One region of the Neorhizobium sp. USDA 3394 genome, then DNA from elsewhere that is predicted to be linked to it. Evidence: predicted binding sites of a transcription regulator. Region 1 holds the regulator's gene; the other holds the start of a gene.
The links. Region 1 encodes LexA, which represses DNA repair genes until DNA is damaged. Its sites were predicted from a motif close to TGTTCNNNNTGTGTTCNG; they were not measured.
Positions count from the first base shown of each region.

Region 1 (15,173 bases):
GTCGGAAACCAGGCCTATGGCGATGGCCGCCTGAAGTCGGTTCTGATCACCAAGGAATCCGGTCCGCTGTCCTTCCTGACCCGCAAGGACGTCTACAGCGAGGACAAACTGCGCGCCGACGAGGAAGCGCTGCGTCAGTTCTATTATAACCACGGCTATCCCGACTTCCGCGTCATCTCGTCGGAAGCGGTGCTCGATGAATCGGGCAACAAGTACAATATCAGCTTCACGGTCGAGGAAGGCCAGCGTTACGAGTACGGCAACGTCTCGGTGGAATCCACGGTCGAGGGCATCAGCGGCCAGGACCTCGAAGGTCTGGTTCAGACCCGCGCCGGCAGCGTCTACAATGCCCGCGAAATCCAGAAGTCGATGGAAGCGATCTCCAAGCGCGTCGCTGCGGCCGGTTATCCGTTCGCTCGCGTCACGCCGCGCGGCGATCGCAACATGGAAAACCACACGATCGGTGTTTCCTACCTCGTCGATCAGGGCGAGCGCGCCTATGTCGAGCGCATCGAGATCCGCGGCAACACCCGCACGCGTGACTATGTCATCCGCCGCGAATTCGATTTCAGCGAAGGCGATGCCTTCAACCAGGAAATGATCTCGCGCGCCAAGCGTCGCCTTGAGGCGCTCGGTTATTTCACGACCGTCAACATCTCGACCTCGCAGGGCACTTCGCCTGACCGCGTCGTCATCGTTGTCGATGTCGAGGACCAGCCAACCGGTTCGTTCGGTATCGGCGCCGGTTACTCTGCGGGCGGCGACGGCTTCCTGCTCGAAGCTTCGATCGAAGAAAAGAACTTCCTCGGCCGCGGCCAGTTCATCCGCGTCGCAGTCGGCGGTGGTCTCGACGAAGCCCGCAGCTACAACCTTTCGTTTACCGAGCCCTACTTCCTCGGTTACCGTCTGGCAGCCGGTTTCGACCTCTTCAAGAGCTCGACCTCTTCGAACAGCTATTACGACTATGAAGAGCAGGGTGTCACCTTGCGTGTGACGGCGCCGATCACCGAAGATCTGGCAACCACGTTCCGCTACACCTACAAGGAAATCCAGTACGAGAACGACGGGGCCTTCGGTAGTGACGGTCTTCCCGGCACCGCTGACGATAACCTTTCGTCGCCCTACATCTCGATGATCGATAACGGCAAGTTCGTTCAGTCGTCGATCTCGCAGACGTTGACCTACAACACGCTCGACAGCCAGACGCTGCCGCGCGAAGGTATCTACGCGACGGTCACGCATGAATATGCCGGTCTCGGTGGTGACTCCGACTTCTACAAGATCTCCGGCCGTGCCCGTTATTTCCAGCTTCTGTCGACCGAAGCTGACCTGATCGGCTCCATCGCGGTTGGAGCCGGCCATGTGGTCTCCACCGGCGACAATCTGCATGTCTTCGACCAGTTCACGATCGGCGGTCGTCAGATCCGCGGCTTCGAAAACGACGGTATCGGTCCGCGTACGACCGATCACGGCGATGCGCTCGGCGGCACGACCTACTTTACGGCCTCTGCCGAAATGACAATGCCGATGCCGGCTGTTCCGGAAGACTTTGGTCTGCGTGCTGCCGTCTTCGCCGATGCCGGTACCCTTTACGGCAATGATGTCCCGCTCGGCACCAGCACCGCGCAGGGCACCAGCATGAACTGGCGCGCTTCCGTCGGTGCGGGTATCATGTGGGCGTCGCCGTTCGGCAACATCCGCTTCGACTACGCGCATCCGGTCATGAAGGAAGACTTCGACGAAACCCAGGAATTCCGGTTCAGCATGGCGAACCAGTTCTGATCGTTTCCGCTCGCGGTTGCGGGCGGAAATCTGTTCTGGAGCTTCAGCTTTATGGACCACAATGAATTCTTTCCGCCCCATGATGGCGTGAGCCTGCGCGAGTTGGCCGCCCTTCTTGGGGCTGAACTGCTTGATGGCACTGCCGGCGATCGGCTGATCCGTTCCGTCGCACCCGTAGCGCGGGCCGGCGAGGGTGAGATTTGTTATATCCTGTCCCGGAAAAGCCGGCACGAACTGGAAAGCTGCAAGGCTTCCGCGATTATCTGTGATACCGCGATCCGTTCGATCATTCCGGCCCATATCCCGGTTTTGCTGACAAAGACCCCACACACGGCGTTTGCGCAGGCCGGCGCTATTCTGCATCCGGTCGCGATGCGGCCGTCTCCGATCACTTCTTTTCCGCCGGGCATTTCGCCGGCCGCGTTTGTCGATCCGACTGCCAGGCTCGAACCGGGCGTCGAGATCGAGCCCATGGCCGTGATCGGTGCGCGGGCGGAGATCGGCACCGGCACTCGCATCGGCGCCGGAACCATCATCGGCGCCGACGTCAAGATCGGTAGGGATTGCACGATCGCTGCCGGGTCGAGCGTGGTCGCGGCTCTCATCGGCAATGGCGTGATCATTCACAACGGCGTCCGCATCGGCCAGGACGGCTTCGGTTTTGCGCCGGGTCCGCGCGGCATGCTGAAGATCGTCCAGATCGGCCGCGTCATCATCCAGGACAATGTCGAGATCGGCGCCAACACGACGGTCGACCGCGGCGCCATGGACGACACGGTCATCGGCGAAGGTACCAAGATCGACAATCAGGTTCAGATTGCCCACAACGTTCGTATCGGCCGTCATTGCGGCATCGCCAGCGGTGCCGGAATCGCCGGTTCGACGCGGATTGGCGACGGCGTATTGATCGGCGGCGCATCCGGTATTAATGGACACATCTCGATTGGTGACGGCGTCCAGATTGCCGCTATGAGCGGCGTGGTGGCGGATATCCCGGCCGGCGCGCGTTACGGTGGTATTCCCGCCCGCCCGATGCCGGATTTCCTTCGCGACATCGCGGAAATCATGATGCGTTCGGATGAGCGGGCGAAACGCAGAGGAGAAAAGAAGAATGACTGATGAGACCAAGCCGGTGCTCGGCGCGGCCGATATTCAGGAAATCATGAAGCTGCTGCCGCACCGCTATCCTTTTCTCCTGGTCGATAAGATCGTCGAGATCGACGGCGACAATTCCGCGATCGGCATCAAGAACGTCACCGCCAATGAGCCGCATTTCACTGGACATTTCCCGGAGCGGCCGATCATGCCGGGCGTGCTTCTGGTTGAGGGCATGGCTCAGACTGCCGGCGCCATCTGCGCCAGGAAAGAAGGCGAGGGCGGCAATCTCGTCTACTTCATGACCATCGACAATGCCCGCTTCCGCAAGCCGGTTGTGCCGGGCGACCGGGTCGAATTCCATGTCACCAAGCAGAAACAGCGCGGCAATATCTGGAAATTCCATTGTGACGCGAAGGTGGACGGCGTACTTGTTGCCGAAGCCGATATCGGCGCGATGATCCGGCGCAAGGACGAAGAATGAGCAGCATTGCAGCCAGCGCGCGCATCCATCCGTTAGCTTTGGTCGAGGACGGCGCCGTCATCGGCGAGAACGTCGTCGTCGGCCCGTTTTCGCATGTCGGCCCGCGCGTGGTGCTGAAGGATGGTGTCGAACTGCTGTCGCATGCCGTGGTGAGCGGTCGCACCGAGATCGGCCGTAACTGCCGTATCTTTCCGATGGCGGTCATCGGCGGCGTTTCCCAGAGCCTGCATGAGGCAGGCGAGGATTCGACGCTGACGGTCGGCGACAATTGCGTCATGCGCGAAGGCGTGACGATGAATTGCGGCACGGTTGGCGGCGGCGGCAAGACGGTGGTCGGCAACAACTGCCTGTTCCTCGCCAATTCGCACGTCGCGCATGACTGTCAGCTCGGCAACGATATCATCATGTCGAACAACGTCATGCTGGCCGGCCACGTCCACGTGGCGGACCGGGCGATCTTGGGCGGCGGTTGCGCCGTGCATCAGTTCACCCGCATCGGCCGCCAGGCCTTTATCGGCGGACTTTCAGCCGTCAATTACGACGTCATCCCCTATGGCATGCTGAACGGCAATCCGGGCGTCCTCGGCGGCCTGAACGTCGTCGGCATGACCCGCGCCGGCATCGAGCGGGCGACCATCCATACCGTCCGCCGCGCCTTCAAGCAGATCTTCGAGGGCGAGAGCAACATCCGCGCCAACGCAGCGGCGATCCGCGACGACTACGCCGATTGCAAGGAAGCGATGGAAATCCTCGATTTCATCGCGGCCGAGAGTGATCGTGCCATTTCCTCGACCTTCCGCGGCAAAGGCTGATCCCGCATGGCCGGCCTCCCGAGCCTTGCGCCGAAGGGCCGGCTGGCGATCATCGCCGGGAAGGGCTTTTTGCCCCTCTATGTGGCGAAAGCCGCCCAGGCGGCCGGTGAAGCGCCTCTGATCATAGCGCTCGCAAGCGAATCCGATCAGAGCTTCGATGGTTTCGAAGCGGTCTCCATTGGCGTCGGTGACCTTTCGGCGATCGAGCGCCTGTTTCGCGACAAGGGCATCACCCGCGTCATCCTGTCGGGCGGTGTCGCCCGAAGGCCCGACTGGCGCGATATCAATCCGACTTTCCGTACCATCCTGAAGGTCCCCTCGGTCGTCCGCACGCTTCTTTCCGGCGGCGACGATTCGGTGCTCCAGATGGTCATCAAACTCATCGAGGCGATGGGCTGCGAGGTGCTGGGCGCGCACGACATCGTGCCCGGCCTGCTTGCGAAGACGGGTCCGCTCGGCACCCATGCGCCGTCGGAAGATGACCGGCGCGATATCGATCGGGCCTCCGAAGCCGCCAAACGTCTCGGCGAGCTCGATATCGGCCAGGGCGCGGTCAGCGTCGGCGGACGTGTCGTGGCTTTGGAAGGCGTCGAGGGCACGGACCGGATGCTGGAGCGGGTGGCGGCCTTGCGCGCCGAAGGCCGCATTTCGGCCCGCCGCAAGGGCGTGCTCGTCAAGCTCTGCAAACCGCAGCAGGACATGCGCGCCGATCTGCCGACGATCGGCCCGTCGACCATCGAAAACGCCATCAAGGCCGGTCTCGCCGGCATCGCCGTGGAGGCGGGACGCGCTTTGGTGCTGGAAGAATCCAAGATGATTGCCGCGGCCGATGCTGCCGGTATTTTCGTCTGCGGCATCGATCCCGGCCTGCCGCAGGGAGGATTGTAATGGTCAGGACCTTGAAGGTCGGCGTCATAGCCGGCGAAGTATCCGGCGATCTTCTCGGCGGCGATCTGATCACAGCCCTGAAGGCAGCTCATGACGGCCCGGTCGAACTCGTCGGCGTAGGTGGCGAGGCGTTGGAGGCTCAGGGTCTTGTCTCGCTCTTCGACTTTTCCGAACTGTCGATCATGGGGCTCACCCAGGTGATCGCCCGCCTGCCGAACCTGATCAAGCGGATCAAACAGACGGCAGCCGCCATCGTTGCGGCACAGCCGGATGTGCTGATCATCATAGACAGCCCCGATTTCACCCATCGCGTCGCCAGGAAAGTGCGCGCCGCTCTGCCGGACCTGCCGATTGTCGATTATGTCTGCCCGAGCGTCTGGGCGTGGAAGGAATACCGCGCCAAGGCGATGCTCGCCTATGTCGATCATGTCTTGGCTGTGCTGCCGTTCGAGCCTGAGGCCATGAAGCGCCTCGGCGGGCCGGAAACCACCTTCGTCGGCCATCGTCTGACAGCCGATCCGTCGCTCCTCAAGGTCCGCGGCATCCGGGCCGGACGCCCGGTGAAGGCGCCGGGGGAAGAAAAGACGATCATGCTTCTGCCGGGTTCCCGTTCGGCGGAGATCAAGGCGTTGCTACCGATCTTCGGTGAGGCGGCCCGCGAGTTCGTTGCCCGCAACGGACCGACGCGCTTTGTGCTGCCAACGGTTCCCCGCCAGGAAAAGCTGGTGCGGGAGATCGCCGCTGGTTTCGAGGGCAAGCTGGAGATCACCACCGATCCGGACGGCAAATGGGCGGCATTCGCTGAGGCCGATGCATCGCTTGCGGCGTCCGGAACGGTGATCCTTGAGCTTGGCCTAGCCGGAATCCCGGTGGTCTCGGCCTACAAGACCGACTGGCTGATCACCATGCTCGCCAAACGCATCAAGACCTGGTCCGGCGCTCTGCCGAACCTGATCGCCGATTATGCGGTGGTGCCGGAATACGTCAACGAGGTGGTGCGGCCGGCAAGCCTCTGCCGCTGGGCCGAGCGGCTTTCGTCCGATACGATGCAGAGGCGCGCCATGCTGGAGGGCTTCGACCTCACCTGGGAGCGCCTGCAGGTGCCTGTGCCGCCGGGCGAAGCGGCCGCCGGCATCGTTCTTGAGGTTCTGGACACTAAAAAACCCGGTCGTTTCTGACCGGGTTTTTTGTTGGGTGCCGATTGCGGATTAACGCTTGGAAACCGGAATGTAGTCCCGCTGCGCTTCGCCGGTATAGAGCTGACGCGGGCGGCCGATGCGCTGCTGCGGATCTTCGATCATTTCGGCCCACTGGGCGATCCAGCCGACGGTGCGGGCGAGAGCGAAGAGCACGGTGAACATGGTGGTGGGGAAGCCCATCGCCTTCAGCGTGATGCCCGAATAGAAGTCGATGTTCGGGTAGAGCTTCTTCTCGATGAAATACTCGTCGGTGAGCGCGATGCGCTCCAGTTCCATCGCGACCTGCAGGAGCGGATCGTCCTTGTGGCCGAGTTCGCCGAGCACTTCATGCGTGGTCTTCTGCATGATCTTGGCGCGCGGATCGTAGTTCTTGTAGACGCGGTGGCCGAAGCCCATCAGGCGGAAAGGATCGTTCTTGTCCTTGGCGCGGGCGATGTATTCCGGGATTTTGTCGACCGAGCCGATTTCCGTCAGCATGTTGAGCGCTGCTTCGTTGGCGCCGCCATGAGCCGGGCCCCAGAGGCAGGCAATGCCAGCCGCGATGCAGGCGAACGGGTTGGCACCCGAGGAACCGGCGAGGCGGACCGTCGAGGTCGAAGCGTTCTGCTCGTGGTCGGCATGCAGGATGAAGATGCGGTCCATGGCGCGCGACAGAACCGGATTGACCACATACTCTTCGCACGGAACGGCAAAGCACATGCGCAGGAAGTTCGACGCATAGTCCAGGTTGTTCTGCGGATAAACGAAGGGCTGGCCGATATGATACTTGTAGGCCATCGCGGCAAGCGTCGGCATCTTGGCGATCATGCGCAGCGAAGCGACCATGCGCTGGTGCGGATCGGTGATGTCGGTCGAGTCGTGATAGAAGGCCGACAGTGCGCCGACGCAGCCGCACATGACGGCCATCGGATGGGCGTCGCGGCGGAAGCCGGTGAAGAAGCGGCTCATCTGCTCATGCACCATCGTGTGATGGGTCACGCGATAGTCGAAGTCCTTCTTCTGCGCAGCGGTCGGAAGTTCCCCGTAAAGCAGCAGGTAGCAGGTTTCCAGAAAGTCGCCATGCTCGGCGAGCTGTTCGATCGGATAACCGCGATGCAGCAGGATGCCCGCGTCGCCATCGATATAGGTGATCTTGGATTCGCAAGACGCCGTCGAGGTGAAGCCAGGGTCGTAGGTGAAGGTACCGGTGTGCTTGTAGAGAGCGCCGATATCGACCACGTCAGGACCGATCGTGCCCGACTTGACCGGAAGGTCGACCTTCTTGTCACCGATTACCAGATTTGCGCTTGTTTCCGTCATGCTGATCCTCCAACCTTTTGGCGGCATGGCGCCCTAAAAGCGCCACAAGAATTAAGCGTCCACCGTTTAGCTATATGATCCGAAAGCTGATGCCAAGCTGTCGTGACGGCATTTTGTGCAGCGCGAAAAATTATTGGGCAGCGGCTTTTGCTTGGATGTCCAACTTCCTGTTGCAAGCCCTTTTCGCGGCCCGGAATTCCCGATATTTAACGGCCGGTTGACGGCCGGGGAGGAAACGCGCAGGTTGCATTGCCGCATGTTTGGCGGTGGGGCGAACAGAGCGTTTCATGCCGGAGGAAGATGCATTCCCGACGCGTGCCGAGGCAGGGAAGCTGATATCCCCGTCGCCGGATCTGCGCGTAAACGGAGGCTCATCCGACTCGGTCAAGGTCCGGGATCTGGCCGAACTTTTTCCCGCGATCAAACGCCACCCACCGGTTCACACGTCAGGCGGCTCCTTTCGCCGCTCGACGAGCCGACGCCTTGACCGGCTGCGGCGCCGCCTCCCGGTCATGCTGGAGGAGGAAGTGGCCCATGGCCACGGCTTCCTTTTTCTGCCCGTTGTCGTCGGGGCAGGGGCCGCCTGCTGGTTTGCTCTGCCGCAGACCCCGGCTTTCTGGCCGTATTTCCTCCTCTTTTGCGCCTGCGCGATGTTTGTGGCCGTCTCGCGCTACCGGTCCGGTGCCACGCACCTCTTGCCGCTCGCTCTCACGCTCTTCCTCGCAGGCATGATGCTGGCGCAGTTCGAGACCTGGAGGCGGTCCACCGTGATTCTCGATACGCCGGTGACGACCGAGCTCGCCGGCGTGGTCGAGCGCAGGGAGGTCGATGCCCGGGGCAACTGGCGTTACATCGTCCGCATCGAGCGGACCGACAATCCGCAAGTCAGGCGCCCACCGCAGCGTGTATCTCTGCTGGCAAGGTCCCGCCATGAACCCGCCCGGACCGGCGAGACGATCAGCGGCCGCGCCCGCATTTCGCCCCCGTCGGGACCCGCCCTGCCAGGCCTCAACGATTTTGCCTTTTCCTCTTATTTCGATGGCATCGGTGCGGTTGGATTTTTCTATGGACGGCCGAAAAAGCAGGCTGCCGTCCAATCGGACCGGAGCTGGGTTGGGCAGGTCGAAACCGGGCTTTTCGATCTGCGCAGCGCAATCGCAACCCGTATCCGGGAGACCGTGCCCGGAGATCCCGGCGCCTTTGCCGCGGCGATCGTCACGGACGAGCGCCGGGCGATTTCCGAAGACACCACCGAGGCGCTGCGCCTGTCGGGCCTCGCCCATATCGTCGCCATTTCCGGGCTGAACATGGCGCTGGCCGCCGGCATCTTCTTTGTCGGCGTGCGCACCGTGCTTTCCGTCTTCACGGGCTTCGCCCAGGCCTATCCGGTCAAGAAGATCGCCGCATTCGGCGCGCTGATGATGGCGACGGCCTACTACCTGATCTCCGGTTTCGGCGTTTCCGCCGAGCGGGCCTATATCATGATGGCGATCATGCTGGTCGCCGTGCTTTTCGATCGCCCGTCGATCAGCCTGCGCAATGTCGCGCTGTCCGCTTTGGTCATCATCGCCATGTCGCCCTCGGAAATACTGGGACCGAGCTTCCAGATGTCGTTTGCCGCCACCGCTGCCCTGGTCGCCGGCTACGCGCTCTGGAAACACAGGGCGGAACGCCGTGATCCCGAACCTCTGCCATTCCGTCACCCTGTGGTGACGCCGCTGTTGGCGTCCTGGAATTTCGCGGCCGGCGTCTTCGTGACCTCGCTGATCGGCGGCATCTCGACGGCGATGTTCTCGGTCGAGCATTTCCACCGTATCGCCACCTACGGCCTTGCCGCCAACCTCGCCGCCATGCCGATCATCTCCTTCGTGGTCATGCCGGCGGGGCTGGCCGGCATGCTGCTGATGCCGTTCGGCCTCGATGCTCCCTTCATGAAGCTCATGGGCCTCGGCCTGGAGTGGGTGATCGCCATTGCCAAACACATCGCGGCCTGGGGCGGCGATGTCGGCACAGGGCGGCAGCATCCCTGGTTCCTGGCCGTCGCGACGGCAGGGTTTCTGCTGCTGACGCTGCTGAGGACGAGACTGAGACTGATAGGCCTACCGCTGATGGCGACCGCTCTGCTGCTTTCCTGGCAGGAGCGGTCGATGCCCCTCCCGGACATCCTGATCTCGGAAGACGGGACGATGGTCGCACTTGTCGATGGAGAAGGGGTCGCCACCAATCGCGCCCGCCCGCCCGACTTTGTCTACGACCAATGGAAGAGGGCACTTCTGCTCGGCGATCCCACCAAGCCCGAAATGTCGCCACCCAGGGACAAGCCTCCCGACGAGAGGCCACCCGACGACAAGCCTCCCGGCGAGAAAACCAACGGGCGCCGCGAACTGACACCGCAGGAACTCGAAACGGCAAAATCGAGTATAAAACAGGCGCCTGCCGGCCGCTTCACCTGTGAGCCGACCGCCTGGTGTGCGGCAGGCACCGGCAAGGGCATCGTCATCGCTGTCGAGGATAGCCGTTATGCAGGCGCCGCCTGCGATGCCGCCAATCTTGTCATTGCGCCGCGTGCCCGCTTCGACCAATGCCGGTCCGGCGCCCTGATGATCAATGGTGCCACGCTTCGCAAGGCGGGCGCCCTGGAGATTTTCCTCAACGGCGCGACCGACATTCGGCGCTGGCAGGCCCGTGCGGCCATGGCGGGCGCAGACCGTCCCTGGAGCAGGCACCGCCACTATGATTGGCGAAGCCAGGCGTTCGACAGATCGTTGCCGGAACCGCTCCGGCGGATGATCAATGATAACGGCGGATGAGACCGACGAGCTTGCCCTGGATTTTCACCCGGTCCGGCCCGAAGATGCGGGTTTCGTAGGCGGGGTTGGCGGCCTCGAGGGCGATCGATGCGCCGCGGCGGCGGAAGCGCTTCAGCGTCGCTTCCTCGTCGTCCACCAGCGCCACAACGATATCGCCCGGATTGGCCGTATTGCTGTTGCGGATGATCACGGTGTCGCCGTCCAGGATGCCGGCCTCGATCATCGAATCGCCCTTGACCTCGAGCGCATAATGTTCGCCTGAACCGATCATCTCGGCTGGCACCGCGATGTCATGCGTGTTGTTCTGGATCGCCGAGATCGGCACGCCGGCGGCGATGCGGCCCATGACCGGAACGGTCGTGGCGTTCGAAGAGTCGTCGTTGGCGGCGGGTTTCTGAGGCGCCGCGACCGGCTGCGGTTTGCCGAGGCTGCCCTCGATGACGCTTGGCGAAAAACCGCGCCGCGGCTGCATGCTCGGCGAATAGGCTTCCGGCAGCTTGATGACTTCGAGCGCCCGGGCCCGGTTCGGCAGGCGGCGGATGAAGCCGCGTTCCTCAAGTGCCGTGATCAGGCGGTGGATGCCGGACTTGGATGCGAGGTCGAGAGCGTCCTTCATTTCGTCGAATGACGGCGGGACGCCGGATTCCTTCATGCGTTCGTGAATGAACAGAAGCAATTCCTGTTGTTTGCGCGTGAGCATCTTTTGGCACCCTCAGAGTCGGAAACAAATCCAGAACAGACACTATATGTTCCATATGTGTTCCGCAAGTCCCTAAATTTTCGTGAAGTATGATGATTTTTTCTTCATAGATGCGTGCCAGATATCTCGTGTCTCACCACTTGCGCGGCGCGAGCCCGCTGCCAAAGTAGCTATGCGATTCCAATCCCGGGGGCCCTCGCGTGAACGCAAGACCGATCGATCATCTCGTGCTGCCGGTGGCGGGACTTACCGCTGCGCGTTCCCGGCTCACGAAGCTCGGTTTTACAGTTGCGCCCGACGCTTTTCATCCTTTCGGCACAGCCAATGCTTGTGTGTTCTTCTCGGATGGCAGCTATCTGGAGCCGCTGGCCCTTGCCAATCGCCGCCATGCGAGCGCTGCCGCCAAGCGCGGCAACGTTTTTACCGCACGCGATCTGGCCTTCCGCGGGGCACGCGACAGGCAGGGCTTCTCGGGGCTCGTTGTCGCCACGGGCGACGCGATGGCCGATCACGCGCGTTTCAAAATGCGTGGCGTCTCGGCAGGCGACGTGCTGGAATTTTCCCGCGGGATGACCTTGCCCGACGGCTCCGAAACCGAGGCGAGCTTCCGGCTGGCTTTTGCGGCAGATGACCGGGCACCCGACTTCCTGATGTTTTCCTGCCAGCGCATCAACCCTCTGCCGGCCGATCGCGGCGAACTGGAGCGCCATTCCAATGCGGTCTTGGGGCTGGGCGAGATCATTCTGTCGGCATCGGCGCCCTCCGATTTCTCAGCCCTGGCCGAGCAGGTGCTGATGACAAAGGCCAAGCCGGAGCCTGCATCGCTCGAGCTTGCCGCGGCCAATGCCCGCATTCGCATCCTGCAGGATCACGAACTCGAAGCGGAATTCGCCCTTCCGTCGACGCCGGGCGCCGAAGGCCTGCGCGGCCGGGCGATCATCTTCAAGACGGCCGATCTTGCCGTGACAGAGATCACCCTTGCTGCTAATGACGTCGCATTCGTCCGCCGGGAGGGCCGTGTTCTCGTCTCGGCGGCGCCCGGCCAGGGTGTTTTGTTCGGCTTCGAGGAATAGGTTCATGGAAGTTACCGCCAATCCACGCGTCTCCGTCGGCGAAGGAGACGGCAAGGTGGTTTTCGCGCAGGATGCAAAGCTGTCGCTGATCGCCGGCCCCTGCCAGATGGAAAGCCGCGACCACGCCTTCATGATGGCGGATGCGCTGAAGGAACTCTGCGGCAAGCTCGGCATCGGCCTCGTCTACAAGTCCTCCTACGACAAGGCCAACCGCACGTCGATTTCCGGCAAGCGCGGCATCGGGCTCGAAACCGCCATGGAGATCTTCGCCGACCTCAAGAAGGAATTCGGGTTTCCGGTCCTGACCGACATTCACACGGAAGAGCAATGCGCCGTCGTGGCGGAGACGGTCGACATCCTGCAGATACCGGCTTTCCTCTCCCGCCAGACGGACCTGCTTGTCGCAGCCGCCAGGACCGGCCGCGTCATCAACGTCAAGAAGGGCCAGTTCCTGGCGCCCTGGGACATGAAGAACGTGCTCGCCAAAATCACCCAGAGCGGCAACCCGAACGTTCTGCTGTGCGAACGTGGCGCCTCCTTTGGCTACAACACGCTGGTCTCCGACATGCGTTCGCTGCCGATCATGGCGTCCATGGGCGCGCCGGTGATCTTCGATGCGACGCATTCCGTACAGCAGCCTGGCGGGCAGGGAGGCTCCACAGGAGGAGACCGCACCATGGTGCCGGTCCTCGCGCGGGCAGCGGTCGCCGTCGGCATAGCGGGCCTGTTCATCGAAACGCACGAGGACCCGGACAACGCGCCCTCGGACGGCCCCAACATGGTGCATCTGAAGGACATGCCGCGGCTGCTCGAAAAGCTGCTTGCGCTCGATGCCGTCGCCAAGGCGGTTTGAGCCCGCTCACAAAAAGCGCGCAAACTGCTTCGATTGTAATTTTCGTGTCATTGATTATGAGACATTTTCAGTGACCTCATGACGTCAAGTCCAAACCCAGGGAGAGACCCTTGACCGCCATCACCGATATCATCGCACGCGAAATTCTCGACAGCCGCGGCAATCCGACCGTCGAGGTGGATGTCTATCTGGAAGACGGTTCGATGGGCCGCGCGGCCGTTCCGTCGGGCGCCTCCACCGGCGCGCACGAAGCCGTCGAACTGCGTGACGGCGGCAAGCGCTATCACGGCAAGGGCGTCCAAAAGGCGGTCGAAGCCGTCAACACCGAGATCTTCGATGCGATCGGCGGTTTTGATGCCGAAAGCCAGATCCATATCGACAAGACGATGATCGCCCTCGACGGTACGCCGAACAAGTCGCGCCTCGGCGCCAATGCCATCCTCGGCGTCTCGCTCGCCGTCGCCAAGGCTGCTGCCGAAACGTCCGGCCTGCCGCTCTACCGTTATGTCGGCGGCCCCAATGCCCATGTCCTGCCGGTGCCGATGATGAACATCATCAACGGCGGCGCTCATGCCGACAACCCGATCGACTTCCAGGAATTCATGGTTATGCCGGTCGGCGCCGAAACGCTGAAGGACGCCGTGCGCATCGGCTCGGAGATCTTCCACGTCCTCAAGAAGGAACTGGCGGCTCAGGGCCACAATACCAATGTCGGCGACGAAGGCGGTTTCGCACCGGGCCTGAAGAGCGCGTCCGAAGCCCTCGACTTCATCATGAAATCGGTCGAGAAGGCCGGTTACACGCCTGGCGACGACGTCTGCCTGGCGCTCGATTGCGCCTCGACCGAGTTCTTCAAGAACGGCAAGTACGAAATGGAAGGCGAGGGCCGCACGCTGGAGCCGGAAGCCATGGCCGATTACCTCGCCGAGCTTGCAGCCAAGTATCCGATCATTTCGATCGAAGACGGCATGGCCGAAGACGATTGGGCCGGCTGGAAGTATCTGACCGACAAGATCGGCGCCAAGTGCCAGCTCGTCGGCGACGACCTGTTCGTCACCAACTCGTCCCGCCTGCGCGACGGCATCAAAATGGGCGTTGCCAACTCCATCCTCGTCAAGGTCAACCAGATCGGCTCGCTGTCGGAAACGCTCGATGCCGTCGAGACGGCACATAAGGCGAGCTATACCGCCGTCATGTCGCACCGCTCGGGCGAAACGGAAGATTCGACCATCGCCGATCTTGCCGTCGCCACCAATTGCGGACAGATCAAGACCGGCTCGCTGTCGCGCTCCGACCGGCTTGCCAAGTACAACCAGCTCATCCGCATCGAGGAAATGCTGGGCCCGCAGGCGGTCTATGCCGGTCGCGGCATCCTGAAGGGTTAAGGACTGTTTGGCGAAGCCGACGAAACGATCCAGTGATCGTTTCGAAGGACGTACGCCCTGAGCCCAAGCGAAGGGCCAGCAAATCATTGCATCATAATTCCAAAGCCCGCGCCGAAAGACGCGGGCTTTTTTCGGACTCGATTCTGGTCAACGATTGCTTAAGCAAGTTCTGCGAATTTGAAGCTCTGTTTCGGATCCGATTTGAGATCCCGTAAGCGTGGCAAGGCGTTAGAGCGGCATGTGGACAAAGCATCATAAGAAAAGAAAATTCGGCCGTTTTGTTCTTCCCGCCATCACAGTCGCGTTTCTGTCCTACTTCGGCTATCATTCCATCCACGGTGATCTCGGTCTGATCGCCACGGAGGAATTCGAGCGTCAGCGGCAGGCGCGTGCGGAGGAACTGGCCAAGCTGACCGCCCGGCGCGAAACGCTGGAGCGGCAGGTTCAGCTGATGAGCGACGGTTCGCTCGACAAGGACATGCTGGACGAGATCGCCCGCTATCAGCTGAATATTTCCCGCAGCGACGAAATCGTCATCTTCAACAACTACTTCTAAATTAACCGAATTTCGGTTAATTTTACATTTCCATAACCTTTTCAGTGGGTTGTGCGGAATGTGAGCCATGCATTTATGGCATTGCTGGGGCAGGCTTTCTTGCCTATGGTACGCCCCGACACCAGGGTGGGAATCTGGCGATACACGTCAGGGCGCAATCTCGCTCTCAACGCAGAACTCAAAGGGAGGGATGAATGGCGCCGACAAAAACCGCGTCTGTATCCGGCCGCAAACCAG
Region 1 is NZ_JBWCDU010000001.1:1,939,527-1,954,699, reverse strand. It holds gene bamA (outer membrane protein assembly factor BamA) at 1-1,782, shown strand, start outside; gene lpxD (UDP-3-O-(3-hydroxymyristoyl)glucosamine N-acyltransferase) at 1,834-2,901, shown strand; gene fabZ (3-hydroxyacyl-ACP dehydratase FabZ) at 2,894-3,361, shown strand; gene lpxA (acyl-ACP--UDP-N-acetylglucosamine O-acyltransferase) at 3,358-4,173, shown strand; gene ACZ9EJ_RS09240 (LpxI family protein) at 4,180-5,061, shown strand; gene lpxB (lipid-A-disaccharide synthase) at 5,061-6,239, shown strand; gene gltA (citrate synthase) at 6,270-7,559, opposite strand; gene ACZ9EJ_RS09225 (ComEC/Rec2 family competence protein) at 7,847-10,369, shown strand; gene lexA (transcriptional repressor LexA) at 10,350-11,069, opposite strand; gene ACZ9EJ_RS09215 (VOC family protein) at 11,270-12,142, shown strand; gene kdsA (3-deoxy-8-phosphooctulonate synthase) at 12,147-12,995, shown strand; gene eno (phosphopyruvate hydratase) at 13,106-14,380, shown strand; gene ACZ9EJ_RS09200 (FtsB family cell division protein) at 14,619-14,936, shown strand; gene pdhA (pyruvate dehydrogenase (acetyl-transferring) E1 component subunit alpha) at 15,131-15,173, shown strand, end outside.

Region 2 (15,173 bases), 140 kb from region 1:
TCGCCGTGCGCAAGCCGAGCGTGCCGATCCCCGGCATCCTGGATTATGCGGAGGTGCGTGTTGAGCATTTCGCCTGAAAAGACGTTCGAGGTCGCGGCTCTCGGGCTCGGCGGTAATATCGGCGATCCGCCGTCGTCCATGGCCGAGGCGCTCAGGCAGCTCGATGGGCGCGAGGACTGCCGCGTTCTCGCCGTCTCGAAACTCTATTCGACCCCGCCCTGGGGCAAGACCGACCAGGCGGATTTCTTCAACTGCTGCGTCCTGGTGGAAACTTCACTGGAGCCGGAGGACCTGCTGGACGTCTGCCTGTCGATCGAGCGCGGCATGAAGCGCGTCCGCCTGGAGCGCTGGGGACCACGCACCATCGATATCGATATCCTGACCTATGGGACGCGGGAACAGAAGACCGAAAAACTGGAAGTGCCGCATCCGCGCATGACTGACCGCGGCTTCGTGATGATGCCGCTTGCCGACATCGCCCCGGATCTTCTGGTGAAGGGAAGGAAAGTGCGCGACTGGCTTGGTGGAGCCGATATTGCAGGCATCAAGGTCGCGCGGCGGGGCAGCCAGGACTGGTGGCAGGGCGCCTGAGGCGCCCTTGGTGTCTTATTGTTGGATCGAGCCGACGGCGATCGAATCCATGTCTCGGTCGAGGCTGAGCCCGATCACCGGAACCATCTGGTCTTCCACCTTGATCGAGATGGTGATGTTCATCTTGTTCTCGCCGCGCAGGCTCGCGACCATCGCGCCGTTGAGCTGATTGCGGTTGATGCCCATGACGACCTTGTCGCCGCTGACCGAGCCGGAAATGATGTCGAGCCCCTTGCCCTCGGCGCCATCCAGGAACTTGCCGGTATAGCCGCGACCACTCTGGGTGATCGTCGCCGACATCGGCTGCTGGAACACGCCGACGCGGCAGGTTCCGTCGAGCTTGATGCCGACATTGCTGTCCGGAACGGCGGCGCCCGTGAGGTTGCAGCTGAATTTCGTGCCCTTGTACTTTCCGGCGACGATTTCGCCGGGGCCTTTCCAGACGCCCGCGACCGACTGGAAGAAAACCTTGTCACGCGGAGCGGCCTCAGCCTGCGGCGCCACGGCGGAGGTGGCCGCGACAGTCAGAACGGCGAACCCGCCAAGAAGCGAAAAGAAGCGCGAATACATGTACTTTCCCCTGACGAGCAGCAACTTTAAGTGTCCCGTAATTTAAGTGGGAATGGTTAATGAGTGGTGACGATGGCCGGGTCTGAGCCATGGTCAGACGCTCTATTGTTCATCTTTCCGCCCGCCGACAGTCGCGATATCCGAGATGAAATCGCCGATTCCCGGCCTTTTGACCGCCCGGAAGGGCAGCGGCCGGCAGAGATCCATGGCGGCGATGCCGATTCGTGCGGTCAGCAGGCCGTTGATCACGCCTTCGCCCAAACGCTTGGACAGTTTCGAGGCGAGGCCATGTCCCAGAACTTGCTGCGCGACACCATCGCCGACGGCGATCGAGCCGGTGACGGCGAGGTGGGCGATCACGTCCCGCATCAGCCTCAGGAGCCCGAGCGTGCCGGGCCTTCCACCGTAAAGCTCGGCCATGGCGCGAATCAGCCGCGTCACTTCGAAAAGCACATAGGCGAGATCGACGATGGCGCGCGGGCTGACGGCGGTGACGATCGAGACCCGTTTGGACGATCCGAGAATGAGCGCGCGGGCCTTGCGGTCGAGCGGCGCCAGGAGCTCCCGTTCGGCCAGTTCGATGAGTTGAGGACCGTCGATGATCTCGTCTTTCGTCGCGTCGAGGTTGGCGCGCCCCTTGGCGGTCTCCGCCCGGTGACTGAGGATCCTGGTGAGCGCGGCGACGACGGTGCGGGCAGCTGCAGGACGAGGGGAAAGGGCGGCCTCTTCCGCCTGGGCCTTGAGGGTCTGGACGGCGGAAAGCCGCATCATGCCGAAAATCTCGCGGCCGACGATCACGGCGACGGCGACAAGTCCGACGGCAAGTGCGGTGAGTGCCGCGTATCCAAGCCAGTCGGCTCGGGTGAACAGGTCGCGGATGACGCTATCGGCCCAGAGCCCGAAGGCGAGCGACAGGAAGGTCCCGAAGGCCGCCGCCGCCAGGTTGACGAACGAGAATTTTTTGCGCGCCCGGGGCTCGGCGACGGGGATCGCCTCTGCTGCCAGTTCAGGCGGCGTCACGAACGGATCCTCTTCGTCGGGCGTCACCACGACGCCGTCCTCGAAGCTGCGCGGGCTGCGGCGAGGGACGGGCAGGGTTTCGTTTCCGGACGCGCTTTCCTCTTCGACGGAGAAAGATGCGGGTCGGCGCTTGCCGTTCTGAGGTGACTCGGGCGGTCTCATGCGAGGCGGTCTCCGAACAGGAATTGCATGGCGCGGTCGAGGCGGATATGCGGCACCGAGAGCTTCATGCCGCCATTCGCCTCCTCCAGCGCCGGAGGGCGGAAGCGCACCACATTGATCTCGGGAAGCTCGGCGCCGGCCGAATCGAGTTTTTGAAAGAATGCTTCAGGATCTTCCGGCAAGTCACCGGGAAATATAGCAGTTTTCTTAAGTCCGTCGAAGCGCTCGCCATTGATCATCTCGCCGGAAATCGGCGTGCCGACGATGACCGGGAGGAGGTGGTTGTCTTCCTTGACGGTCGCCTCGCGGGTGGCGCGCACCGATGCGATCGCCATCACCTCGATGCCGGCGCCGGCCATGCCGATTCGCTGGACGGCGCGGTCGACCAGTCGGCCGGTAAGCCGTTCCAGGCGGTCATGGCTTTCGTGATGCAGGTGATCCGCCTTGGTGGCCGCAACCAGGACCTTGTCGATCCGGCGGCCGATCAGGGAGGAGAAGAAGCTGTTGTGGCCGGGACGGAAACAGGCGAGCACGTCGGTCAGCGCCCTTTCAAGATCCTGCACCGCCTCGGGGCCACGATTGATCGCCTGCAGCGCGTCGATCAGCACGATCTGGCGGTCGAGCCGTGCGAAATGCTCGCGGAAGAACGGTTTGACCACGACGTTCTTGTAGGCCTCGTAGCGGCGCTCCATCATCGCCCGCAGCGAGCCCTTCGGCGCTTTGGTCTCGGGCATGCTCGGCAGCGGCGCAAAAGTGAGCGCGGGGGAGCCCTCAAGATCGCCCGGCATCAGGAAACGGCCGGGCGGCAGGGTCGAAAGCGACCGTTCGTCCGCCTTGCAGGCCTTGAGATAGCCCGCAAAGGCCTCCGACAGCCGCCTGGCTGTCATTTCGTCGGCCGGGGCGTCCGCATCTATGCCGTTCGCGAGGGCGAGCCATTCCCGTGACAATTCCTCGCGGATGCCGGTTCCGGCAAGGGTTACGGTATTGTCGCTGAAGGTGCGAAAATCCTGCGCCAGCAGCGGCAGGTCGAGCAGCCATTCCCCGGGATAATCGACGATGTCGATCGAAAGCCGCCCGCGCGAAAACATCCGGCCCCAGCCGCTGGCGCTCTGGTAGTCGAGAGTGATCCGCAATTCCGAGATGGCGCGGGTCGAATCCGGCCAGATGCGGTCGCGCACCAGGGCCTGGATATGGTCCTCGTACTGGAAGCGCGGGATGGCATCGTCCGGCTGCGGTTCGAGCCGCACCGCCGAGATCCGGCCGGAGCGCATGGCTTCGAATAGCGGCAGCCGCCCTCCGTTCAGCAGATTGTGGACGAGCGACGAGATGAACACGGTCTTGCCGGCCCGCGACAGGCCGGTCACGCCGAGCCTGATCGTCGGATGCACGAGGCCCGAGGCGCGGTCGGCGAGATTGTCGAGCGCGATGCGCGCGTCATCCGAGAAGCTGGTAAGCGAAGGCGGCAAGGCGTCGTTCCGGGTCCAGAGTTTACGCCTATATAGGGAGCCGTTGCGAGGCCGCAAAGCCGTCGCTTGGGTCCAGTTCAGGCCGTCAGGAAGTCGGTTAGTGTCCAGGCCGCATCCGAGCCGGCGACAATGCCGCGATAATCGAGCACCGCGAGGCCGGCAGGAGGATAGCCGCCGGGGACCGCCGCTATCATCTGGTCGGCGCCGATCAGCCCTTCCAGGACCTCTTCCATGGTCGGGTTGTGGCCGACGAGCATGACCGAGCCGCTGTCTCTTTGGCCTGCAAGGATGGCGAGATAGGTGCCGAGCGTGCCGTTATAGAGTTCATCGACGAAGACAGGCTCGATCTCCTCGCTGATCGCGCGGCGGATCGCTTCGGCAGTCTGGCGGCATCGCGTGGCGGTGGAGCTGAGAAGGATATCAGGCCTGTAGTTGCGATCGGCAGCCTTGTCGGCAACGATCTCGGCCTGTGCGAAGCCCTGATTGTCGAGAGGGCGATCGAAATCGTGTTGTCCCGGCTCCGCCCAGCCCGACTTGGCATGGCGCAGCAGGTAGATGCGGGAAGGAGGAGGAGTGATCGTCGTCATGCCCGGCACCGCTGTTAAGAGGATGGAAGCGATGGGTAGCCTTTCGACACGAGACTCGTCAACTGCCGCAGATGTTCTGAAACAGCCTGCCCCGGTGCAGCCTCCTGTGGAGAAGAGTTTCGGGCATTCAGAATAAAAGCTTAAAAAATAGCCGTTTAGCGGATTTTTATGACAGTTTTAAAAATGCCTTAATACTGAGCGCGAGGCTTGAATCGGCATAGGAGGATAGGATATAGAGCGCCGCATGAGATGTTCTTCAGGAGAATCGCGTTGAGTGAGAAGATCGATCTTAGCAATTATGTGCTCTCTGAAAACGATGAGTTCATGAATGCAAATCAGAAAGCGTATTTCCGGGCAAAGCTTATTGCCTGGAAAAACGATATCCTGAGAGAAGCGCGCGAAACGCTCGGCCATCTGGCTGAAGAGAGCGCCAACCACCCCGATCTCGCCGACCGGGCTTCCTCCGAAACCGACAGAGCTATCGAACTTCGAGCCCGTGACCGCCAGCGCAAGCTGATTTCCAAGATCGATGCCGCCTTGCAGCGGATCGACGATGGTACCTACGGTTACTGCGAGGAAACGGGCGAACCGATCGGTCTCAAGCGTCTCGACGCTCGTCCGATCGCCACGCTGTCGATCGAGGCACAGGAACGCCACGAGCGCCGCGAAAAGGTCTATCGGGACGAATAATCCGCCCGATCAGTCGCAAACGAATTCAAGGCACGGTTTTCCGTGCCTTTTTTCTTGGCGGAATTCAAACTTCGCGCCGGCTTACTTGTCGCGGGTGACGGACATCTCGCCGAAGATGCGGGCGACTTCCGACTGCAGGCTCGGTTCCGGCGTGGCACCGGTGACCGGCGGCACGCCGGGGTTCCTTGGCTGCACCTGACGGTTCGGCGGGGGGATGACGGCAGGCTCGCGGGCCGCGAGGTTGTTGGCCATCTCCTCTTCGAGAATCCGTTCGAAGTCGCTGCCGAGCTGTTTCGGCTTGTCGGCGGCCGATTGCAGGGCAGGCGGCACGATCGCGGCGCTGACCGGCACGGCGCGGGGCTCGGGTGCTTCCTGGAAGACCCGCCCACGGGCGGCGTCGAGCACGTCGGCTGCGTCGTCGAAAGCGGGAACCTGGGCAAGGACGGGGGCAGGAGGCGGCGGAGGTGTTGCCGCGGCTGCCAGCGCCGCGATCGGCCGCAACTGTTCGGATTTTACCTCCGGGGCTTGACGGGCCGGCGGCTCGATCCTGGGGGTGGCCGTCGGTTCGGGAACTGCTGCATTGTTAGCCGGGGCTAGCGCTGCGGGCCGCGGCGCCAGTGTACCGCTCATCGGTATCGGTCCGGTAGCGGGAGCCGCCGGCGGAACGGCGCGCGGTGTCTCTCGCGGCGGCACGACACTTTCCCGGGCCGGTTCGACGCGCGGTTCCGGAGCCGCGGGGCGTGGGATCGGGGCAGGGCGTGGTTCGGCAACGGCCGCCGGCCGGGCTTCCATGGCGGCCGCGGCCTGAACGGGAACCGTCATGTCCATCGGCTGGAACCGGTTGGCTGCCGTTGCCGGCATGCCAGGTGCCGCCGTGGAAATTCCGCTTTCGATGACGATATCGGTCGGACCGCCGATCATGATCAGGTGTTCGACCCCATCGCGGCGGATGAGAACCAGTCGACGCCTTGCATCGACGGCTGCGGCATCCAGCACCTGAAGCCGCGGCTGGCGGTTCTTGCCGCCGCGCACGAAGGGCGAAGGGCCGGAACGGCGGCGGATGAGCCAGAGCACGCCGATGAGGACGAGAAGCCCAATGCCGACGCCGACGACTGCGATCACCAGGCGGCCTCCATAGGCGCCCATCAGTTCTTCGAACATCTCTTGCACTCCTCATATGAACGCCGCGGTAAAAAACGACTTTTTTCCTACCGAAGCAAGCTGCTAACTGTCACTGTCCCGCGCTGAAAAATAGCGTAGACAAGAAAGATAGGTCACTCGGCCAAACTGTCCCGGGTTTTGTGGCCCGGCAGAGCTTTTTGCTTAACCTGCAACTTGCTAATAAGGAATCGCGGGATTCCTGATCCCTGAATGTTCATGGCCGCGGCGCCGGTCGAAATGCGAGGAATTGATGACGAAGTTGCAGCAGAGCGGCAACTACGAGGCGCCCCTGGTAGAAAAAGGGACGCGTGGCGGCACCATCATCCGGATCGTCCTTCTGGCGCTCGTTCTCTGTGGCGTGGCAGCCGGGTTCGTACTGTTCCAGCATGCGCTCGATAACGAACTGGTGCTCGGCCTGCTTGGCATTCTCGCCATGGTCGGCATATTTTTCCTGGTGTCGTCGATCATCGGCCTCGTCGAGGTCATGCCGCAGTCGCGTTCCGACGAACTCGCCCGCGGTTTCCTGGCCAATCATCCCGACGGTATTCTGATCACCGATGCCAAGGGCCGTATTCTTTACGCCAACGCCGCCTATGGCCGGATGACCGGCGCGACCAAGGCGAGCAACGTGCAGTCGCTGGAAGCGCTTCTGTCCAAGACCCGCGAATCGACCGAGGCGCTTTACAGGTTGACGACGGCTCTTCGCGAAGGCCGGGAAGGCCACGAGGAATTCCGGCTTCTCCAACCGATCGGACGGACGACCGGTAACGGTTCCGGGGCCCATTGGTACCGTCTCAAGGCACGTCTGCTGACGCCCGCCGACAGCCGCAAGGGCCAGCTAGACATCTGGCAGATCACCGACATCACCTCGGAACGCGACGACCAGGAACGGTTCTTCCGCGAGCTGCAGAACGCCATCGATTATCTCGACCACGCGCCCGTCGGGTTCTTCTCCGCCGGCAAGAAGGGCGAAATCTTCTATCTGAATGCCACGCTTGCTGAATGGCTCGGCATCGACCTGACCAAGTTCGTGCCGCGCTCGGTGACGATCGCCGATCTGGTGGCGGGCGAGGGCATGGCGCTGATCCAGTCGGTACAGGCAGCACCCGGTCTGAAGCGCACCGAGACGCTCGACCTCGACCTGCGCCGCGCCAACGGCCAGAGTCTGCCGGTCCAGCTGGTCCACAATGTCAGTGCCACCCGCGACGGCGCGCCGGGCGAAAGCCGCACCATCGTGCTGACGCGGCCGAAGGGCGGCGAGGGCGACCAGTCGGCATCCGCGATGCGCTTTACGCGCTTCTTCAACAATACGCCGATGGCGATCGCCTCCGTCGATGGCGAAGGCAGGATCCTGCGCATCAATGCGCCGTTCCTAAAACTGTTTGCCGGCGTCGTTTCCCGCGACGACGTGGATGCCGGCATCGAACTCGACCGCATCGTGCACGACAATTCCCGCCAGCATCTGATGCAGGCGATTGCCGCCGCCAAGGATGGCCAGGGTGATATCGCCCCGATCGATTCGCGCCACCCGGGCGACGAGAACCGCTATGTGCGCTTTTATGTGAACGCCGTGATCGACGAGAGCGACGAGGCGCCGGAAGAGGCCGCGATCGTTTATGCCGTCGAGACGACCGAGCAGAAGGCGCTCGAAACCCAGATGGCCCAGACCCAGAAGCTCAATGCCGTCGGCACGCTGGCAGGCGGCATCGCCCACGACTTCAACAACGTCCTGACGGCTATCCTTCTGTCCTCCGACCACCTCCTCCTGCAGGCGCGCCCCTCGGACGCGAGCTTTGCCGACCTGATGGAGATCAAGCGCAACGCCAACCGCGCCGCCGTGCTGGTGCGCCAGCTGCTCGCCTTCTCGCGCAAGCAGACCATGCGGCCGGCGGTGCTGAACCTCACCGACGTCGTCGGCGACCTGCGCATGCTGGTCGACCGGCTGATTTCCGGCACCAATGTGAAGCTCGAAGTTGACTACGGCCGGGACATCTGGCCGGTGCGCACCGACCTGTCGCAATTCGAGCAGGTGCTGATCAATCTCTGCGTCAACGCGCGCGATGCCATGCCCCAGGGCGGCACGATCCTGATCAAGACCCGCAATGTATCCGCCGAGGATGCGGGCGGTTTCCACCAGGCGGATCTGCCGGCCGAGGATTTCGTGATGGTCGAGGTCTCCGACACCGGCACGGGCATTTCGCCCGAAATCATGGACAAGATCTTCGAACCCTTCTTCACCACCAAGGAAGTGGGCAAGGGCACCGGCCTCGGTCTCTCGATGGTCTATGGCATCGTCAAACAGTCCGGCGGCTATATCTATCCCGAATCGGAAGTCGGACGCGGCACGAGTTTCCGCATCTTCCTGCCGCGCCACATTCCCGAAGCGCCCGTCGTCGTCCAGGACGCTGCCACAGCCGGTAAGCAGGTACAGCCGGCCGCTGTCGCGCCTGCCGTGTCGACGCCTGTTTCCGACGACCTCGACCTCACCGGCAAGTCGGCGGTCGTGCTGCTTGTCGAGGACGAGGAGGCCGTCCGGCGCGGCGGCAAGCGCATGCTGGAAACCCGCGGCTATACCGTGCACGAAGCGGGTTCTGGCACCGAAGCGCTCGACATCATGGAAGAGCTCCAGGGCAAGGTCGATATCGTCGTCTCCGACGTCGTCATGCCGGAAATGGATGGGCCGACGCTTCTGACCGAGCTGCGCAAGATCTATCCGGACATGAAGTTCATCTTCGTCTCGGGCTATGCCGAGGATGCCTTTGCCCGCAACCTGCCGGCAGACGCCAAGTTCGGCTTTCTGCCGAAGCCCTTCTCGCTGAAGCAGCTTGCCGTCGCGGTCCGGGAAATGCTCGATTCGGAGTGAGAATCGGACAGCCGCTCATAAATATCCAAGGTCGCGATTCGCCTCCGCCGTCGGGGCGCCGCGTTGATTTCAAACGCGAATTTTCCACACCTCGGGAAGGGGGAACATTTTACGAACGAAATGAAAATATCTATTTTGACTCAATCTGTTGGCTGGCTCTTGCCAAATGAGAACAAAATAGGTACATCACCTTTATCGGCTGCTTCATTGCTTGCACGGCGGCAATAACCTAAAGGTGGGACCAGATGGCACAGAATAGTTTGCGGCTCGTAGAGGATAAAGGCGTGGACAAGAGTAAGGCGCTGGAAGCGGCATTGTCGCAGATCGAACGATCCTTCGGCAAGGGATCGATCATGAAGCTCGGTTCGAACGAGAATATTGTTGAGATCGAGACGGTATCGACCGGCTCTCTCAGCCTCGATATCGCACTGGGAATCGGCGGTCTCCCGAAGGGCCGCATCATTGAAATCTACGGTCCGGAAAGCTCGGGCAAGACCACGCTTGCGCTGCAGACGATTGCCGAAGCCCAGAAGAAGGGCGGCATCTGCGCCTTCGTCGACGCCGAACATGCGCTCGATCCGGTCTATGCTCGCAAGCTTGGCGTCGATCTCCAGAACCTTCTGATCTCGCAGCCGGATACCGGCGAGCAGGCGCTTGAAATCACCGATACGCTGGTCCGTTCCGGTGCCGTCGATGTCCTCGTCATCGACTCGGTCGCAGCCCTGACGCCGCGTGCCGAAATCGAAGGCGAGATGGGCGACAGCCTGCCGGGCCTGCAGGCGCGCTTGATGAGCCAGGCGCTGCGCAAGCTCACCGCTTCGATCTCCAAGTCGAATACGATGGTGATCTTCATCAACCAGATCCGCATGAAGATCGGCGTGATGTTCGGTTCCCCCGAAACCACCACCGGCGGCAACGCCCTGAAATTCTACGCCTCGGTTCGCCTCGACATCCGCCGCATCGGCCAGGTCAAGGAACGCGAGGAAGTGGTCGGCAACCAGACCCGCGTCAAGGTCGTCAAAAACAAGATGGCGCCTCCCTTCAAGCAGGTCGAATTCGACATCATGTATGGTGAAGGCGTTTCCAAGACCGGCGAACTGATCGACCTCGGCGTCAAGGCCGGCATCGTCGAAAAGTCCGGTGCGTGGTTCTCCTATAACAGCCAGCGTCTCGGCCAGGGTCGCGAAAACGCCAAGATTTTCTTGCGTGACAATCCCGAGCTCGCCCGCGAGATCGAAACGTCGCTCCGCCAGAATGCCGGCCTCATTGCCGACCGGTTCCTGCAGAATGGCGGTCCGGATGCCGACGACAGCGACACGGCTGCCGAGATGTAAGTCATTTCGCGGCACGCGGGGTTTTCTCCGAACGCTTCCAATCAGCCGGTCGCCATCGAAAGATGTGCGGCCGGTTTCTCGTTCGGTTAGGCGGTGGAGCGGCTGGACAGTTGGGGGTGTGGGCGATACAAGCCTTTGGTTTTCGAATAATAGGACCGCATCCGGCGGTAAAAAGGGCGTAGCATGAGCGGCGTGAATGAAATCCGGTCGACCTTCCTCGACTATTTCCGAAAGAACGGGCACGAGGTTGTTTCCTCCAGCCCGCTGGTGCCGCGCAACGATCCGACGCTGATGTTCACCAATGCCGGCATGGTGCAGTTCAAGAACGTGTTCACCGGCCTCGAGAAGCGCCCCTATACGACTGCCACGACGGCCCAGAAATGCGTTCGCGCCGGCGGCAAGCACAACGACCTCGACAATGTCGGTTACACCGCTCGTCATCACACCTTCTTCGAAATGCTCGGCAATTTCTCCTTCGGCGACTACTTCAAGGAACGCGCCATCGAGCTTGCCTGGAACCTGATCACCAAGGAATTCGGCCTCGACGCCAAGCGCCTTCTGGTGACGGTCTATCACACCGATGACGAGGCTTTCGGCCTCTGGAAGAAGATTGCCGGTCTTTCTGACGACAGGATCATCCGCATTCCGACCAGCGACAATTTCTGGGCGATGGGCGATACCGGGCCCTGCGGCCCGTGCTCGGAAATCTTCTATGATCATGGTGACCATATCTGGGGCGGTCCTCCCGGTTCGCCGGAAGAGGATGGCGACCGGTTCATCGAGATCTGGAACCTCGTCTTCATGCAATATGAGCAGGTGACGAAGGAAGAGCGGATCGACCTGCCGCGCCCCTCGATCGACACCGGCATGGGCCTGGAGCGTGTCGCGGCCGTCCTTCAGGGCCAGCACGACAATTATGATATCGACCTGTTCCGGGCGCTGATCTCGGCCTCGGAAGAGGCGACCGGAGTCAAGGCGGAAGGCGAGCATCGTGGCAGCCACCGCGTCATCGCCGACCACCTGCGCTCTTCCGCATTCCTGATTGCCGATGGCGTCCTGCCGTCGAACGAGGGCCGCGGTTACGTGCTTCGCCGCATCATGCGCCGCGCCATGCGCCATGCGCAGCTTCTCGGAGCCCGCGATCCGCTGCTCTGGAAGCTGCTGCCGGCGCTCATCCAGCAGATGGGCCGCGCCTATCCGGAACTGGTGCGTGCGGAATCGCTGATTTCGGAAACGCTGAAGCTGGAGGAGAACCGTTTTCGCAAGACGCTGGAGCGCGGCCTGTCGCTGCTGTCGGATGCGACCAACACGCTTCACAAGGGCGACATGCTCGATGGCGAGACCGCCTTCAAGCTCTACGACACCTATGGTTTCCCGCTTGACCTGACCCAGGATGCCTTGCGCGCCCGTGAGATCGGCGTCGATATTTCCGGTTTCACGGACGCCATGGAGCGCCAGAAGGCGGAAGCCCGGTCGCACTGGACCGGTTCCGGCGACAAGGCGACGGAAACGATCTGGTTCGAGCTCAAGGAAAAGCACGGCGCGACCGAGTTCCTCGGTTATGACACCGAAACCGCCGAAGGCGTGGTGCAGGCGATCGTCCGCGACGGCAAGGCCGTCGACAGCGCGTCTGCCGGCGAACAGGTTCAGGTCGTCGTGAACCAGACGCCGTTCTACGGCGAATCCGGCGGTCAGATGGGCGATACCGGCGTGATCTCGACCGACAATGGCAAGCTCGACGTCTCTGATACCCAGAAGAAGGGCGAGGGCCTGTTCGTCCATATCGCGACTGTCGCTGAGGGTACGTTGAAGGTCGGTGATGCGGTGGCGCTGACGGTCGATCATGCCCGTCGTTCGCGCCTGCGCTCCAACCATTCGGCCACCCATCTGCTGCATGAGGCGCTTCGCGAAGTGCTCGGTACCCACGTGGCCCAGAAGGGCTCGCTGGTAGCGCCCGAGCGCCTGCGTTTCGACGTCTCGCATCCGAAGCCGATGTCGGCCGAGGAATTGCAGAAGGTCGAGGACATGGCGAATGCCATCATCCTCCAGAACGCGCCGGTCACGACCCGGCTGATGAGCGTCGACGACGCGATCGCGGAGGGCGCCATGGCGCTGTTCGGCGAAAAATACGGCGACGAGGTTCGCGTCGTTGCGATGGGCAAGGCGATCGAAGGCCCGAAGGCAGGCAAGCCCTATTCGATCGAGCTCTGCGGCGGCACGCATGTCAACGCGACCGGCGATATCGGCCTTGTCCGCGTTCTCGGCGAAAGCGCGGTCGGTGCAGGCGTTCGTCGCGTCGAGGCGGTGACGGGCGAGGCCGCTCGTCTCTATCTTGCGGAGCAGGACGAGCGCGTGAAGACGCTCGCAGGCGCCTTGAAGGTGCAGCCGGCGGAATTGGTTTCGCGCGTCGAAGCGCTGATCGACGAACGCCGCAAGCTCGAGAAGGAACTGGCGGACGCCAGGCGCCGGCTCGCCATGGGCGGCGGGCAGGGCGGTTCGGCTGACGACTTCCGCGAAATCGGCGGCGTCAAGTTCATGGGCAAGGCGCTCAACGGCATCGACGCCAAGGACCTCAAGGGCCTGGCGGATGAAGGCAAGGCGAGCCTCGGCTCCGGCGTCGTCACGCTGATCGGCGTTTCGGAAGACGGCAAGGCAAGCGCCGTGGTTGCGGTCACGCCGGATCTGGTCGAGCGCTTCAGCGCCGTGGATCTGGTCCGCATCGCATCCGTAGCGCTCGGCGGCAAGGGCGGCGGCGGTCGGCCGGACATGGCCCAAGCCGGTGGTCCGGATGGCGCCAAGGCCAATGAGGCGCTCGAAGCCGTGGCGGCCGCTCTCGGCGCCTGATCATCGACAGGAAAAGCGGGCTTGGCCCGCTTTTCGGTTTCAAGGAAAAAGCGAATGGGCGTGACGGCCAAAATCGACGATGAGCTGGACGATGCCGTCGACGACCTCGTGCCTGCGCTCTTTCGGGATGCTCCGAGTTCCGTCTCGTTCAACAAGCTGCGCAAGCGTCTGCTGCGTCAGGTGCGGCAGGCCTTCGACGATTTCGGCATGCTGAATGGCCAGAAACGTTGGCTGGTCGGCCTCTCGGGCGGCAAGGATTCCTATTCTCTGCTCGCCGTGCTGCTCGACCTGCAATGGCGCGGCCTGCTGCCGGTCGAACTGATTGCCTGCAATCTTGACCAGGGCCAGCCGAACTTCCCGAAGCATATATTGCCGGCCTACCTCGCCTCGATCGGCGTGAAGCACCGTATCGAATATCGCGATACCTATTCGATCGTGAAGGAAAAGGTGCCGGAAGGCGCCACCTATTGCTCGCTCTGTTCCAGGCTTCGGCGCGGCAACCTCTACCGGATCGCCCGCGAAGAGGGCTGCGATGCGCTGGTGCTCGGCCATCATCGTGAAGATATCCTTGAAACCTTCTTCATGAATTTCTTCCACGGTGGCAGGCTCGCCGGCATGCCGGCCAAGCTGTTGAACGACGAGGGCGATGTGATGGTGCTGAGGCCGCTTGCCTATTGCGCCGAGGACGACCTGGCCAAATTCGCCGCCGCCATGCAGTTCCCGATCATCCCGTGCGATCTCTGCGGCTCGCAGGATGGCCTGCAGCGCAATTCCATGAAGGCGATGCTCGCTGATATCGAGGCCCGCATGCCGGGCCGCAAGGACACGATGCTGCGCGCGCTCGCGCACGTGAACCCGTCGCACCTGCTCGATCCGAAACTCTTCGACTTCTCCGGCCTGCAAGCCGCTCAAAACCTCTGAATTTTTCGCGAACCCAGTCTTCCCGCACCATCCCCCAAGAGACCGTTGCCATGACCCTTCCGCTCGACATCACGAAGCTTGCCGATCTCCTGCGCCTTGCCGCCAAGGCGGAAATCCTGCCGCGGTTCCGGCGGCTCGGCAGCGGCGATGTGCGTTCAAAGAGCGAGCCGTCCGACCTGGTGACCGAGGCCGACGAGGCCGCCGAGCGGATGATCCGCCGCGAGCTCGAAGCCTTCGCGCCCGGCGCGCTCTTTGTCGGCGAGGAATCGGTGGCGGCCGATCCGTCGCTGCTTGCCAAGCTCGCCGATGCGGAATTTGCGGTGGTCGTCGATCCGGTCGATGGCACATTCAACTTCGCCTCGGGCATTCCGGCTTTCGGCGTCATGGCCTCCGTCGTCTGGAAGGGCGAGACTGTCGCCGGCATTATCTACGATCCGATGGGCGACGACTGGGTGATGGCGGAAAAGGGCGCCGGCGCGTTCATGAGGCGGCCGGACGGCGAGGCGATCCGGCTTTCGGTCGCCGAATCCCGCCCGATCGGAGCCATGATCGGCATGGCGTCGCCCGGATATTTCTTCGGCGGCGAGCGCGAGCGGATCCTCGGCAATCTCGCCAAGGTCCGGTTCTTCGCCAACTATCGCTGCTCGGCTCACGAATACCGCACCTTTGCGGGCGGCCACGTGCAGTTCGTGCTCTACAACAAGCTGATGCCCTGGGATCATCTGGCCGGCACGCTGATCGGCACGGAGGCGGGCGGTTACGTGGCGCGCTTCGACGGCTCCCCTTACATGCCGCACCATGTCGATGGCGGGCTGCTGCTCGCGACCGACAAGGAAAGCTGGCAGATGCTGCGCAACGAGATCATCGGTCACTGAGATAGCGGCCATCAACAAGAAAAGGCCGGATTGCTCCGGCCTTTTTTGTTGGGGACTGTCTCTCAGATCTTCGGATTCTGTGGCTGGAA
Region 2 is NZ_JBWCDU010000001.1:1,799,958-1,815,130, reverse strand. It holds gene folB (dihydroneopterin aldolase) at 1-77, shown strand, start outside; gene folK (2-amino-4-hydroxy-6-hydroxymethyldihydropteridine diphosphokinase) at 46-591, shown strand; gene ACZ9EJ_RS08605 (hypothetical protein) at 607-1,161, opposite strand; gene ACZ9EJ_RS08600 (YcjF family protein) at 1,264-2,343, opposite strand; gene ACZ9EJ_RS08595 (YcjX family GTP-binding protein) at 2,340-3,809, opposite strand; gene ACZ9EJ_RS08590 (SixA phosphatase family protein) at 3,887-4,396, opposite strand; gene dksA (RNA polymerase-binding protein DksA) at 4,667-5,086, shown strand; gene ACZ9EJ_RS08580 (flagellar biosynthetic protein FliO) at 5,168-6,247, opposite strand; gene cckA (cell cycle histidine kinase CckA) at 6,498-9,110, shown strand; gene recA (recombinase RecA) at 9,356-10,444, shown strand; gene alaS (alanine--tRNA ligase) at 10,628-13,288, shown strand; gene ttcA (tRNA 2-thiocytidine(32) synthetase TtcA) at 13,343-14,209, shown strand; gene ACZ9EJ_RS08555 (inositol monophosphatase family protein) at 14,260-15,084, shown strand; gene ACZ9EJ_RS08550 (multidrug effflux MFS transporter) at 15,147-15,173, opposite strand, start outside.
Region 2: the regulator LexA is predicted to act here: its motif matches at 9,279-9,296, upstream of recA (recombinase RecA).